Regions from separate parts of the Enterobacter sp. WI-ESBL-E8 genome, predicted to be linked through region 1. Evidence: riboswitches for the same ligand, from Rfam matches in the RefSeq annotation. Region 1 holds a riboswitch; each other region holds the start of a gene.
What was found. Region 1 has a riboswitch for thiamine pyrophosphate ahead of thiB (thiamine ABC transporter substrate binding subunit). Riboswitches for the same ligand answer to the same signal wherever they lie in the genome.
Positions count from the first base shown of each region.

Region 1 (4,147 bases):
GCTCCAGCGCGTGTCCGGCTTTTTGCGTCTGTCGGGCATGGAGTTCGCGGCTGCTCCACAGCAGCATCATGGTCAGCGTGACGCACAGCAGCCCTGCGGCCAGTGCAATACGAAGCGAGGTCCCGGTAGCCTGCCAGAGGATAGGCTGTTGCAGGACGGACAGGAGATTGAGATTAAGACCGTCAACGATAACGGCCATCAGTGGCGGCAGCAGCAGCAGGAGCGCCAGTGCGATCAGGATAAAATCGATGACGCGGCTGTGCAGGCTGTCCTGCGGATCGCGCCAGCCGGTTATTTGATTGCTGCCAGGGGGAATGGCTTTACTCAGGCGCTGGCTCAGCAGCACCAGCGCAAGACAGCACCCCATCTGCACCATCGCCAGCAGCGCGGCGCGGCCGGGATCGTAGTCGTAACTCAGCGCCTGGTAAATCGCCAGCTCAATGGTCGTCGCCTGCGGTCCGCCGCCGAGTGAAAGTACGGTGGCGAAGCTGGCAAAGCAGAGCATGAATATTAAGGCCGCAACGGGGGGGAGCTGGCGACGCAGCCACGGCCATTCGACAAAGCGGAAGAATGACGCGCCGCGCATCCCAAGCTGGGCGGCAATCTGACGCTGTTCGCCGGGAATGTTCTCCAGCGCCTGCAAAAAGAGGCGCGTCGCCATCGGCATATTGAAAAACACGTGCGCCAGCAGAATGCCCTTTAGCCCGTAGGGGGAGAATGTCCATTCAAGACCAAGCAGGCTCCACAGGGAAGCCAGCCAGCCCTGGCGACCGTAAACGCTCAGAATGCCAAATACCGCCACCAGCACGGGCAGGATCAGCGTCATGGCGCACAGGCGCAGCAGCGCCTGCCTGCCGGGGAAACGCCTGCGATAGAGCGCGCGTGCAAGAAAAATAGCCGGGATCACCGACAGCAGGGCAGAAAGAAACGCCTGCCAGAAGGAGAAACGAATGACGTGCCAGAGATAGCTGTCGTGCCAGAGTGCGGGCAGGTCACTCTCTGGCGCGTTAAACCACAACGCAAGAAAGGCCCCCAGGCTGACCGCCACCATCACTATGGCGGCGAGCAGCCCGGGCAGTAACCAGCCGGGAATCAGCGGCTGACGGCGCGTTGCCATTCACTTACCCATGCTGCACGCTGCGCGGCGACCTGCTGCGGCGTAAATTCCAGCGAGGTTTTTGGTTTGGTTAGCTGCTCGAAACCTGCTGGCAGCGCAACGTTCGTGACGGGATACATCCAGTTACCTGCCGGGATGGCGTTCTGGAACGCGGGCGAAACCATAAATTTCAGGAACTTTTCTGCGAGTTCCGGCTGTTTGCTGGCGACGGTGCGCGCGGCCACTTCCACCTGCAGATAATGCCCTTCAGCAAAATCAGCAGCCGCGTAGTTGTCTTTCTTCTCGGCGATAATGTGATAGGCCGGAGAGGTGGTGTAGCTCAATACCAGGTCGCTTTCGCCTTTCAGGAACAGGCCATAGGCTTCACTCCACCCTTTGGTCACCGTCACGGTTTTGGCGGCCAGCTTCTGCCACGCTTCGGGCGCTTTATCCCCGTAGACCTTCTGCATCCACAGCAGCAGGCCCAGGCCCGGCGTACTGGTGCGTGGATCTTCATAAATGACGCGCCATTTCTGGTCGCTTTCTACCAGCTCTTTCAGGCTTTTCGGCGGGTTTTTCAGCTTGTTTTTGTCGTAAACAAAAGCAAAGTAGCCGTAGTCGAACGGCACAAAGGTGTCGTTTTGCCAGCCGCCAGGCACGTTAACGGCCTCTGCCGCTACGCCGCTTTTGGCAAACAGTTTGGTTTGCGAGGCGGCGTCCAGCAGGTTGTTGTCCAGGCCGAGCACCACATCGGCTTTACTGTTTTTACCTTCCATGCGCAGACGGTTGAGCAGCGAGACGCCATCTTCCAGCGCCACGAACTTCAGTTCGCAGTTACAGTCAGCTTCAAAGGCTTTTTTGACGACCGGGCCAGGGCCCCAGTCGGCAGAAAAAGAGTCGTAGGTGTAGACCGTCAGAACGGGCTTAGCAAAAGCAGGCAGCGCAAACAGCGCCAGCAGGGGAAGAGCTTTTTTTAACACTTTGCACCTCAAAGTTGAGTGGCAAAGGATTTTGAGCGACAGCCTCAAATCCCTTCGCCGGCGTTATCCGGATCAGGTTCGACGGGTATTATCTCAGCGCACATCTGTGATGCAGCACCCCGTTGAGAACGGCGCTATTGTAATGATTTGGTGAATATTACGAAAGCGTTATGGTTCCGGCGGCGCAAACCAGGCCGATTTGAAATCAAACCAGCCCAGGGTGTTCATCCGCAAACCGCGCATACTGCGCTGTCCCTGGATCATCAGCCAGTGGTGTATCAAGGGGACGATCGCCTGTTCAGACAGCAGCTGCTGGCACCATACGGCAAGATTCATTTCGCCCGCACGCCACAGGGCTGCATCCTGCTGCCAGTCGCGGTGGATGCAGTGCTGGATCAGCGGGACCTCATACAGGTGTGAGAATAATGAAAAATCTAGCGGCAGGGTGAAGTTGGCACTGTTCAGCCAGATATCGCTGGTCAGTTCCCCCTGATGCCATTCGTCATAGTCTACTTCCCGGATCTCCAGCCTGACCCCCTGCGCTGCCAGCAGTCTGGTCATGATCCTGGCGATAAAACGATGCTCCACGTGTTCGCGGTAGTAGGTCAGGGTGATGGACTCCAGCCCTGCGGGTTTATCGCAGTGCGCCGGGCGGGCGTGGTGCCAGCGCGGAAGCAGGCCGTACGCCGGGAACCAGTAGGTTTGGTACTGCTCTTCCGCATGGTAGATGAGATTGGAGGGGGATAAAACGTGGCTGATCCACTTACGTACCTCATGGTTTGCCCCGCGATGGGTGCGGCCATCAAACAGAAGATAGTAGCATCCCTCCTCCAGGCGACTCTCCACGGCTTTTTCTCCCGTGGTAGGGCCTTCCAGCGTCAGGCCTGCACTCAGCTCTTCATTCAGATCCGGCAATACCCACACGTTCACTTCGTCGATCAGCGCCCGATAGCCAAAATAGTCGTCGAACGCGCGGATTTTCAGCTGGCTGTTGTTATTACGGGAGACGGAGTAGGGGCCGGTGCCAACCGGCAGGCTGGCAAAATTGTTCATCGATTCCCACTCGCCGGGCAAAATCATCGACGGCACATAGCCCAGCAGCCAGGGAAGCCACTTGTCCTGCTGGGACAGCTCAATATCCAGCGTCCATGCCGTTGGGGAGTGCACGCGCGAAATATGCGAGTAGAGCGGCAGCTTGCGGACGCGTTCCAGAGAGGCGATAACGTCGCGCATTTCCAGCTCGCGTCCGTGGTGAAAGTGGATGCCGGGGCGTAAAAAGAATCGCCAGTGAAGCGGGGAAAGCTGCTGCCAGTGGTGCGCGATATCCGCTTCCAGTTCCCCATTTTCCTCATTTATCCGCGTCAGCCCGCTGAAGATTTGCCGGGCCATATGGGTTTCTGAGCGGCGTAAGGCCGTGCCGGGCAACAGATTTTTCATCGGCCGATAGTAGAGGACCCGCAGGATATGGCGGCCCTGGCGGAAACTGCGTCCGAGGTGCGAAACCAGCATCTGGCGCACGGCGGCTTTATCGCCCACCAGCTGTACCAGCTGGTCAATTCGGTCCTGCTCCAGCAGATCTTCGGCGCGCTGCTGCTGCAGCGCCAGCCCGGTATAGAGGAAGGTCAGGCGCGAGCGTTTGCCGCGTCCCGCCTCCGCTTCCCAGCTTAACCAGCCCTGCTGCTGCATGGTATTGAGCAGCGTGCGCATATGGCGGCGGGAACAGCTAAGCAGGTCGGCCAGCTCGTTCAGCGTGGTCTCCTGTGATTGCCCCTCACAGCACTGCCAGAGGCGGATGAATTGTTGTTGCAGTCGACCGGAAGGCATAAAAGGGGAACTCCTGACAAAAAATCAGCAATTTATTAATCCCTATATTAAGCCAATAATCCTTACCGATGAAGTGAGGAGGTAAATTATGAAGAGGTCTACCGCACGTCAGTTTTATCAGCACTATTTTTCAGCGACAAAAGGAACGTCCTGGCTGGCCCGCCAGTGTGCAGAGCAACGGCTGAAAATTCTGGAAGACCTGATGCAGTGGGACGTTACGAAACCGACCTCTTCTCGCTAACTCGCC
Region 1 is NZ_JBRWXJ010000001.1:817,748-821,894, forward strand. Features, by position in the region: gene thiP (thiamine/thiamine pyrophosphate ABC transporter permease ThiP) at 1-1,117, opposite strand, end outside; gene thiB (thiamine ABC transporter substrate binding subunit) at 1,093-2,076, opposite strand; TPP riboswitch at 2,108-2,208, opposite strand; gene sgrR (HTH-type transcriptional regulator SgrR) at 2,245-3,900, opposite strand; gene sgrT (glucose uptake inhibitor SgrT) at 3,989-4,141, shown strand.

Region 2 (4,147 bases), 2.4 Mb from region 1:
GTTAGTTAACTAAACAATCATGGCCGAGTTTTTTGCTTAACGTCGGTTAACTGGCAATTTATTTTAATGCGGGATTTTCCGTATTAAAACGCTTAATCAGAGCCCCCAGTAAAGTGACTGGAATTAAGAGCTTTACTTAGAATCCGAAACCTACGCCAGCCCCAAGCGCGAAATCGTTATTAGTGCTTGATGATACACCCGCTTTCACCGTAGCCGCTCCAGCATGAAAAGAGGCGCCAACACTTACGGCTTGCTCGTCTTTAAAACTACCAGCGCCAGCAGAGAACATAACTTTTTGGCCTGCTTCAACTTGTGGCATAGAGGCAATCGCAATTGCGCTTGCAGCACCAGAGCGGGCTTCTTTCTTGTTACCGTCCACTTCATCACGTAATGATTTGAATTGTGCGTTAGTGTTAGCTTGTTGCTGGCTAAACACTTTTTTAGCGTCTTGCAGATCTTGAGCAACGCTAGCAGTCTGGGTCGAAGTGGATGCGATGGCAGCAGCATTAGCTGCTACTTTAATTTGTGTCGCCATGTCCACTTTGTTAATGGTGGTGGTTACACCGTCTTTACCATTGTTACCATCTTTACCGTTAATCCCGTCTCTACCGTTCTTACCATCAAGACCATCTTTACCTGTAGCACCCGTTGCACCGGTGTCACCCTTAGCGCCATCTTTACCATCCACGCCGTTAGTAGGCTTGGGCGCATTTTCTAAAGAGGTAATACGTTGGTCATGATTAGCTAATACAGAACCTTGCAACTTGCTTTGATTTTGCAAGTCGATAATATCAGTGCCATTCTTAACAACACCTTGTAAAGCCGTGTTTGCTTTATTTCCGGTTTCATTGATTAATATATCTTGCTTACTGTCGGTGATACTTTGACCTGCTTTGTTGTCGTCAACTTTCTGATTCAGAGTCGTAATAAATAGTGTATTGGCATCAACCCCAGCTTGAGCTGCATCAGCTTTATTCACAGCCGTGTTAGCTGTATCTTGTGCGTTATTAATGGCAATATTTGCTTTAGCAATATCGCCTTGCAGGTTGTAGATTTGCCCGTCTTGCTGAACGTTGCTAGCCTTGATGTTATCAAGGTTATATGCGGTGTTGTCAGTCCCCTGAATCTGAATGAAAGTACCCGGGTTGTTAACGTTATCGTTAAGGTTTACGTTTACATCAGCAGCATTAGCCATACTAGCAAACACATTACCCATTACAAAAACAGCAATAACTGATTTATTTAAAGACTTCATTTATAAACTCTCATCATCAATGTAAGCAAAAAAATTAAAGTAAATGCGCTATCCTGGTGCAAGGGTATAACTTATTGTTATATCTCGATAATCTCGATATTTTGGTTTAATAACTTATTTCGTAACGTGTAGTAACTATCTATGAATGTGTAGTTTTAATTGTTGATCTAAATCAAGGGTGGCACCTGTGGCTCATCTGGCTAGTTGGGAAGGAAATGATATTTTCTCAATAAATACAGGTGTATAGCTTTTTATGAGAATGAGGTGTGAAAAAAACATAAAACACCATTATATAAAGTATTCTTAAGTGTTTTGGCGGGAAATGATGCTAAATCTCTAAAACAGTTAATGTAAATTTATGGATTTTTCTATATTCTTTTTTATCGAATTCTTCTTATGTTTTGAATGAAGGTCATATTGAGCCTGGCAGTCTTTCGGTTGTTGCTTGTAAAAAATATTTATATTGAAAATTTAGTAAAAATGTATCTCGCTTGAATTGCTATGGCTGAGTAATAAAGATGTTACAGGCAATGATAATTAAATTCGTAAATATAAATGTAAACATTAACTTAAGATGATAAAGAGGAACCGGGAAAGGTATATAGGCTAACGGTGAAATCTTATAAGTGAATCATCCGCTCTGTGCACGCTAAGCAGCGTACAAGTGGGTGAGCAACTTCCTGTGAGTCTTTACGTGATTAAGATATCCTCAAGGTGATCACTGCTGTGATAAATCGAAAAATCTTGCACCCTACCAGCGGCCCCGGTTACACTAAACGCTCACATATAGTTAATGTGTAAACGATTGTTTTAAAAGTATTTTGACTCGGGGTGCCCTTCTTTGTGAAGGCTGAGAAATACCCGTATTACCTGATCTGGATAATGCCAGCGTAGGGAAGTCAGATGCCTTCCCGGTCATCGCTTCTTCACGCAAGGCAGGAGCGAACCCATGCAGCCTGACCTGCTCGATTTACACGTTTTACACCACTTCCGAACCCGTTCTCCGCTTACCCATTGTATGACCAACGATGTCGTGCAGACTTTTACGGCCAACGTTTTGCTGGCGCTTGGCGCATCCCCCGCGATGGTGATTGAGGCCGAAGAGGCCGAACAGTTTGCCGGGATGGCCGATGCGCTGCTGATTAACGTTGGCACGCTGACGTCGCCGCGCGCCCAGTCGATGCGCCGTGCGATTGAGGGCGCGGTGGCGGCAGGAAAACCCTGGACGCTGGACCCGGTTGCAGTGGGCGCCCTGGCGTTCCGCACCCGTTTTTGCCATCAAATTCTCGCCCTGAAACCGGCGGCCATTCGCGGCAATACCTCCGAAATTCTGGCCCTTGCCGGCATGAGCGCGGGCGGGCGCGGTGTCGATACCACCGACACCGCCGCCAGCGCGGTGCCTGCTGCCGAGGCGCTGGCCCGCCAGATTAATGCCATTGTGGTTGTCACCGGAGAGGTGGATTATATCACGGACGGACAGCGAACCCGCACGGTCACGGGCGGTGACCCGCTGATGACGCGCGTGGTGGGTACCGGGTGTGCGCTCTCTGCCGTTGTGGCGGCGAGCTGCTCGCTGCCGGGCGATCGGCTGGATAACGTTACCGCCGCCTGCGGATGGATGAAGCGGGCCGGAACGGTCGCCGTTGCGCAGTCTGGTGGCCCGGGCAGTTTTGCCAGTGCGTTCCTGGATGCGCTCTACACGCTGGAGGAGCAGGCATGAAGCGAATTAACGCACTGACCATCGCCGGCACCGATCCCAGCGGCGGCGCAGGCATTCAGGCCGACCTGAAAACGTTCTCCGCGCTTGGCGCGTACGGCTGCTCGGTCATTACCGCGCTGGTGGCGCAAAACACGCGCGGCGTGCAGTCGGTCTACCGTATCGAGCCTGATTTTGTCGCCGCGCAGCTGGATTCGGTGTTCAGCGACGTGCGCATCGATACCACCAAAATCGGCATGCTGGCCGAGACGGATATTGTTGAAGCGGTGGCGGAACGGCTTCAACGCTATCAGGTGCAAAACGTGGTGCTGGATACCGTCATGCTGGCAAAAAGCGGTGACCCGCTGCTCTCCGCTTCCGCCGTTGAGACGCTGCGCAAAAAGCTGCTGCCGCAGGTGGCGCTCATTACGCCAAATCTGCCCGAAGCCGCCGCGCTGTTAGGTGCGCCGCACGCGCAAACTGAACGCGAGATGAAAGAGCAGGGAAATGCGCTGCTGGCAATGGGCTGCGGGGCAGTGCTGATGAAGGGCGGACATCTGGATGACGCTGAAAGCCCGGACTGGCTCTTCACCCGCGATGGCGAGCTGCGCTTCACCGCGCCGCGCGTGCAGACCAAAAATACCCACGGCACCGGGTGCACGCTCTCAGCCGCGCTGGCGGCGCTGCGCCCACGGCATGAAAGCTGGGCCGATACGGTGCAGGAAGCGAAAGCCTGGCTCTCGGCGGCGCTGGCAAAAGCGGATAGTCTGGAGGTCGGTCACGGTATTGGGCCGGTTCACCATTTTCATGCATGGTGGTAGGCCTTATACTGGCAGGACACACCACGCCTGAGAAAAACAGAGATGGAACAAGCGCATACCCGGTTAATCGCTCAACTGAATGAACGGATCGCCGCGCCCGATAACACGCCGCTGTACCTGAAGTTTGCCGAAACGGTAAAAAACGCGGTGCGCAGCGGGGTGCTGGAGCACGGGAATATTTTGCCCGGCGAGCGCGATCTGAGTCAGTTAACCGGCGTGTCGCGCATCACCGTGCGTAAAGCGATGCAGGCGCTTGAGGAAGAGGGCGTGGTGACCCGCGCCCGCGGCTATGGCACGCAAATTAACAACATCTTTGAATACTCGCTCAAAGAGGCGCGCGGCTTTTCCCAGCAGGTGGTGCTGCGCGGCCAGAAG
Region 2 is NZ_JBRWXJ010000001.1:3,244,387-3,248,533, reverse strand. Features, by position in the region: gene ACWHWP_RS15435 (YadA-like family protein) at 137-1,255, opposite strand; TPP riboswitch at 2,073-2,169, shown strand; gene thiM (hydroxyethylthiazole kinase) at 2,205-2,975, shown strand; gene thiD (bifunctional hydroxymethylpyrimidine kinase/phosphomethylpyrimidine kinase) at 2,972-3,772, shown strand; gene ACWHWP_RS15420 (GntR family transcriptional regulator) at 3,815-4,147, shown strand, end outside.
Region 2: it holds a riboswitch for thiamine pyrophosphate, as region 1 does, so the genes downstream of both, thiM (hydroxyethylthiazole kinase) here and thiB (thiamine ABC transporter substrate binding subunit) in region 1, are expected to answer to the same signal.

Region 3 (4,147 bases), 520 kb from region 1:
TAGGGAACGGGCGGGAAATCGGGCTGGTACATTACGCCTCCTCTTTTTTGAGGTAGATTTCGCCGCCTTTGGCGCGGAAGGTTTCAGACATGTCCGCCATCCCCACTTCAATGGTTTGCGCGGCGGCGTAGTCGCGCACCTCCTGGCTGATTTTCATCGAGCAGAATTTTGGCCCGCACATGGAGCAGAAGTGTGCGACTTTGCCCGATTCCTGCGGCAGGGTCTCATCGTGATAGGCGCGGGCGGTGAACGGGTCCAGCGCCAGGTTGAACTGGTCTTCCCAGCGGAATTCAAAACGCGCCTTCGACATGGCGTTATCGCGGATTTGCGCGCCCGGATGGCCTTTCGCCAGATCGGCGGCATGGGCGGCAATTTTGTAGGTAATCAGCCCCTGCTTTACATCCTCTTTGTTTGGCAGGCCGAGGTGCTCTTTCGGCGTCACGTAGCAGAGCATGGCACAGCCGAACCAGCCGATCATCGCCGCACCAATCCCGGACGTGAAGTGGTCATAGCCTGGCGCAATATCGGTGGTCAGCGGCCCCAGGGTATAGAACGGCGCTTCGTGGCAGTGCTCCAGCTCTTCCGTCATGTTGCGGCGGATCATCTGCATCGGCACGTGTCCCGGGCCTTCAATCATCACCTGCACGTCATACTCCCAGGCGATTTTGGTCAGCTCACCCAGCGTGTGCAGCTCGGCAAACTGCGCCTCATCGTTGGCATCGCGAATGGAGCCCGGACGCAGACCATCGCCCAGCGACAGAGAGACATCGTACGCGGCACAGATTTCGCAAATCTCGCGGAAGTGTTCGTAGAGGAAGTTTTCCTGGTGATGGGAGAGGCACCACTTCGCCATGATGGAGCCGCCGCGCGAGACAATACCGGTCAGACGCTTCGCCGTCATCGGCACGTAGCGCAGCAGCACGCCCGCGTGAATGGTGAAGTAGTCTACGCCCTGTTCAGCCTGCTCCAGCAGCGTGTCGCGGAAGGCTTCCCAGGTGAGGTCTTCGGCAATACCGTTGACCTTTTCCAGCGCCTGATAAATCGGGACGGTGCCAATCGGTACCGGGCTGTTACGCAGGATCCACTCGCGGGTTTCGTGAATATAGCGGCCAGTGGAGAGGTCCATCACCGTGTCCGCGCCCCAGCGCGTTGACCAGACCAGCTTTTCCACCTCTTCTTCGATGGAGGAGGTAACGGCCGAGTTGCCGATGTTAGCGTTGACCTTCACCAGGAAGTTGCGGCCGATAATCATCGGCTCGGATTCCGGGTGGTTGATGTTGGCGGGGATAATCGCGCGGCCGGCGGCCACTTCATCACGCACAAACTCCGGCGTGATGTTCTCCGGCAGGCGAGCGCCAAAGCCCTCGCCCGGATGCTGGTGGCGCAGTATTTCACTGCGGATGCGCTCACGGCCCATGTTTTCACGGATGGCGATGAACTCCATCTCCGGCGTGACGATCCCCTGACGCGCATAGTGCAGTTGGGTCACGCGTTTGCCCGCTCTGGCGCGTTTCGGCGTCAGCAGCCCGGCGAAGCGCAGCTCGTCCAGACCATCGTCGGCCAGGCGTTCTTTGGTATACGCAGAGCTACGTACGCTCAGTTCTTCACAGTCGTTACGCGCGTCAATCCACGGCTGGCGCAGCTTCGCCAGACCCTGCTGAACGTTGATAGTCACAGAGGGATCGCCGTACGGGCCGGAGGTGTCATACACCGGTACGGCTTCGTTGTCTTCAAACTGCGGGTTATCTTTGCTGCCGCCGATAAGCGTCGGGCTAAGCTGGATTTCACGCATCGGGACGCGGATATCGGCCTGCGAGCCGGAAATGTAGATGCGTTTAGAGCTCGGGAAAGCGGTGCCTTCCAGGGTATCAATGAAGCGTTGGGCCTGTGCGCGCTGTTCGCGGCGGGTCAGTTTTGCAGTAGACATAGCTCATTCCAAAAGTGAAGGACATGGCTTGTCAGACGACGGATGAAGCAAGAGAGGATCGCCCGGGGGCGATACAACAGCAGTGTGACTCTTGTTCCCTTCGCAGGTATTAGCCTGATCAGGTTCCGCGGATCCCGAATTAACGGTCTCAGCCCGTGCTTTCACACTGGGCACTCCGACAAGAAAAATCCCCCTCGTGAGAGGGGCGAATGGTTGTAAATTACTCGTTAACGATTAATAACTCAAGCAGGGCGCGCGATGTTATCTTCGTGGCTGACATCCAGGCCGTTATCCAGAGCGAGGGCGATCAACTTATCTTCCAGCGTGAATCGCTCTTCCAGCGCTTCGCCAAGGTCGGAAAGCGCCCGCTGGAACTCAAGATAGTTGTCGTGATCGATGGCGTTCTCAAGCGTGGAATCGTAGTAGTCCATAATCTGCTGGGTGTTTGCTTCCAGCAGCGGATAGAGTTTGCTGGCCGCTAAATACGGCGTTGTCCCTTCCATTTCGCGGATAATGCGTTCATAAATATTGAAATGGCCGTCGGACAGATAGTCGACCAGGCCCTGACAAAAATCATCCAGCGATTTTTCATTCAGTCGCATAAACGATTCTTTGCCAGGCTTAATACCGACCAGATTGTAATAAGCCACGAGTAGATGCTTGCGCACGTGTAGCCAGCGATCCACCAGTTTGTTACTTCCTCTAACGCGCTCAGTCAGGCTTTCCAGCTGGTTTAACATGGTCGACTCCGCAAGGTTTAGGATTGAATCTGCTTATCCAAAATGTAACCACAATGCTAACAACATGTCAGTGAAGCGAAGGTAGTGCAATAGATATGGATCGTATTATTGAAAAATCAGATCTGGGTTGGTGGATCGTCAGTCACGAACAAAAATTATGGCTTCCTGGCGGAGAGATCCCTTATGGCGCAGCAGAGGTGTTCGATCTAGTGGGGCAGCCTGCGCTGAAGATCGGCGAATGGCAGGGGGAAGCTGTGTGGTTGATCCAACAGCCCCGCCGCCAGGATATGGGATCGGTTCGTCAGGTACTGGATCTGGACGTGGGTCTGTTCCAGCTGGCGGGGCGCGGCGTGCAGCTGGCGGAGTTTTACCGCTCGCATAAATACTGCGGCTACTGCGGTCATACCATGCACCGGAGCAAAACCGAGTGGGCGATGCTCTGCAGCCACTGCCGCGAGCGCTACTATCCTCAGATTGCGCCGTGCATTATCGTCGCTATCCGCCGGGAGGATTCCATCCTGCTGGCGCAGCACACCCGTCATCGCAACGGCATTCACACCGTGCTGGCCGGCTTCGTCGAGGTGGGCGAAACGCTGGAACAGGCGGTGGCGCGAGAAGTGATGGAGGAGAGCGGGATTAAGGTCAAAAACCTGCGCTACGTCACCTCTCAGCCGTGGCCGTTCCCGCAGTCGCTGATGACGGCCTTTATGGCCGACTACGACAGCGGGGAGATTGTTATCGACCAGAAAGAACTGCTGGATGCGAACTGGTATCGCTATGACGATTTGCCGCTGTTACCCCCACCGGGCACCGTAGCGCGTCGGCTGATAGAAGATACCGTGGCGATGTGTCGGGCCGAGTATGAGTAGTGTTACACTGAGGCCATGACGCTTAAGGAACTGCAAAAATGACCGAACTGAAGAACGATCGTTATCTGCGTGCGCTGCTGCGCCAGCCCGTTGATGTCACCCCGGTGTGGATGATGCGCCAGGCGGGACGCTATCTGCCAGAGTACAAAGCCACGCGCGCTCAGGCGGGTGATTTTATGTCGCTGTGCAAAAACGCCGAGCTGGCCTGCGAAGTCACGCTCCAGCCGCTGCGCCGCTTCCCGCTGGATGCCGCCATTCTCTTTTCGGACATTCTGACCATTCCGGATGCCATGGGCCTCGGTCTCTATTTCGAAACCGGTGAAGGCCCGCGCTTCACCTCCCCAATCAAAAGCAAAGCGGATGTAGATAAGTTGCCGATCCCCGATCCGGAAGGTGAACTGGGCTACGTGATGAACGCCGTGCGCACCATTCGCCGCGAGCTGAAAGGCGAAGTGCCGCTGATTGGTTTCTCCGGCAGCCCGTGGACGCTGGCGACCTATATGGTGGAAGGCGGCAGCAGCAAAGCCTTCACCATGGTTAAAAAGATGATGTACGCCGAGCCCCTGGCCCTGCATGCGCTTCTCGACAAGCTGGCGAAGAGCGTCACGCTC
Region 3 is NZ_JBRWXJ010000001.1:293,923-298,069, forward strand. Features, by position in the region: gene thiE (thiamine phosphate synthase) at 1-32, opposite strand, end outside; gene thiC (phosphomethylpyrimidine synthase ThiC) at 32-1,927, opposite strand; TPP riboswitch at 2,006-2,115, opposite strand; gene ACWHWP_RS01435 (Rsd/AlgQ family anti-sigma factor) at 2,170-2,667, opposite strand; gene nudC (NAD(+) diphosphatase) at 2,763-3,536, shown strand; gene hemE (uroporphyrinogen decarboxylase) at 3,575-4,147, shown strand, end outside.
Region 3: it holds a riboswitch for thiamine pyrophosphate, as region 1 does, so the genes downstream of both, thiC (phosphomethylpyrimidine synthase ThiC) here and thiB (thiamine ABC transporter substrate binding subunit) in region 1, are expected to answer to the same signal.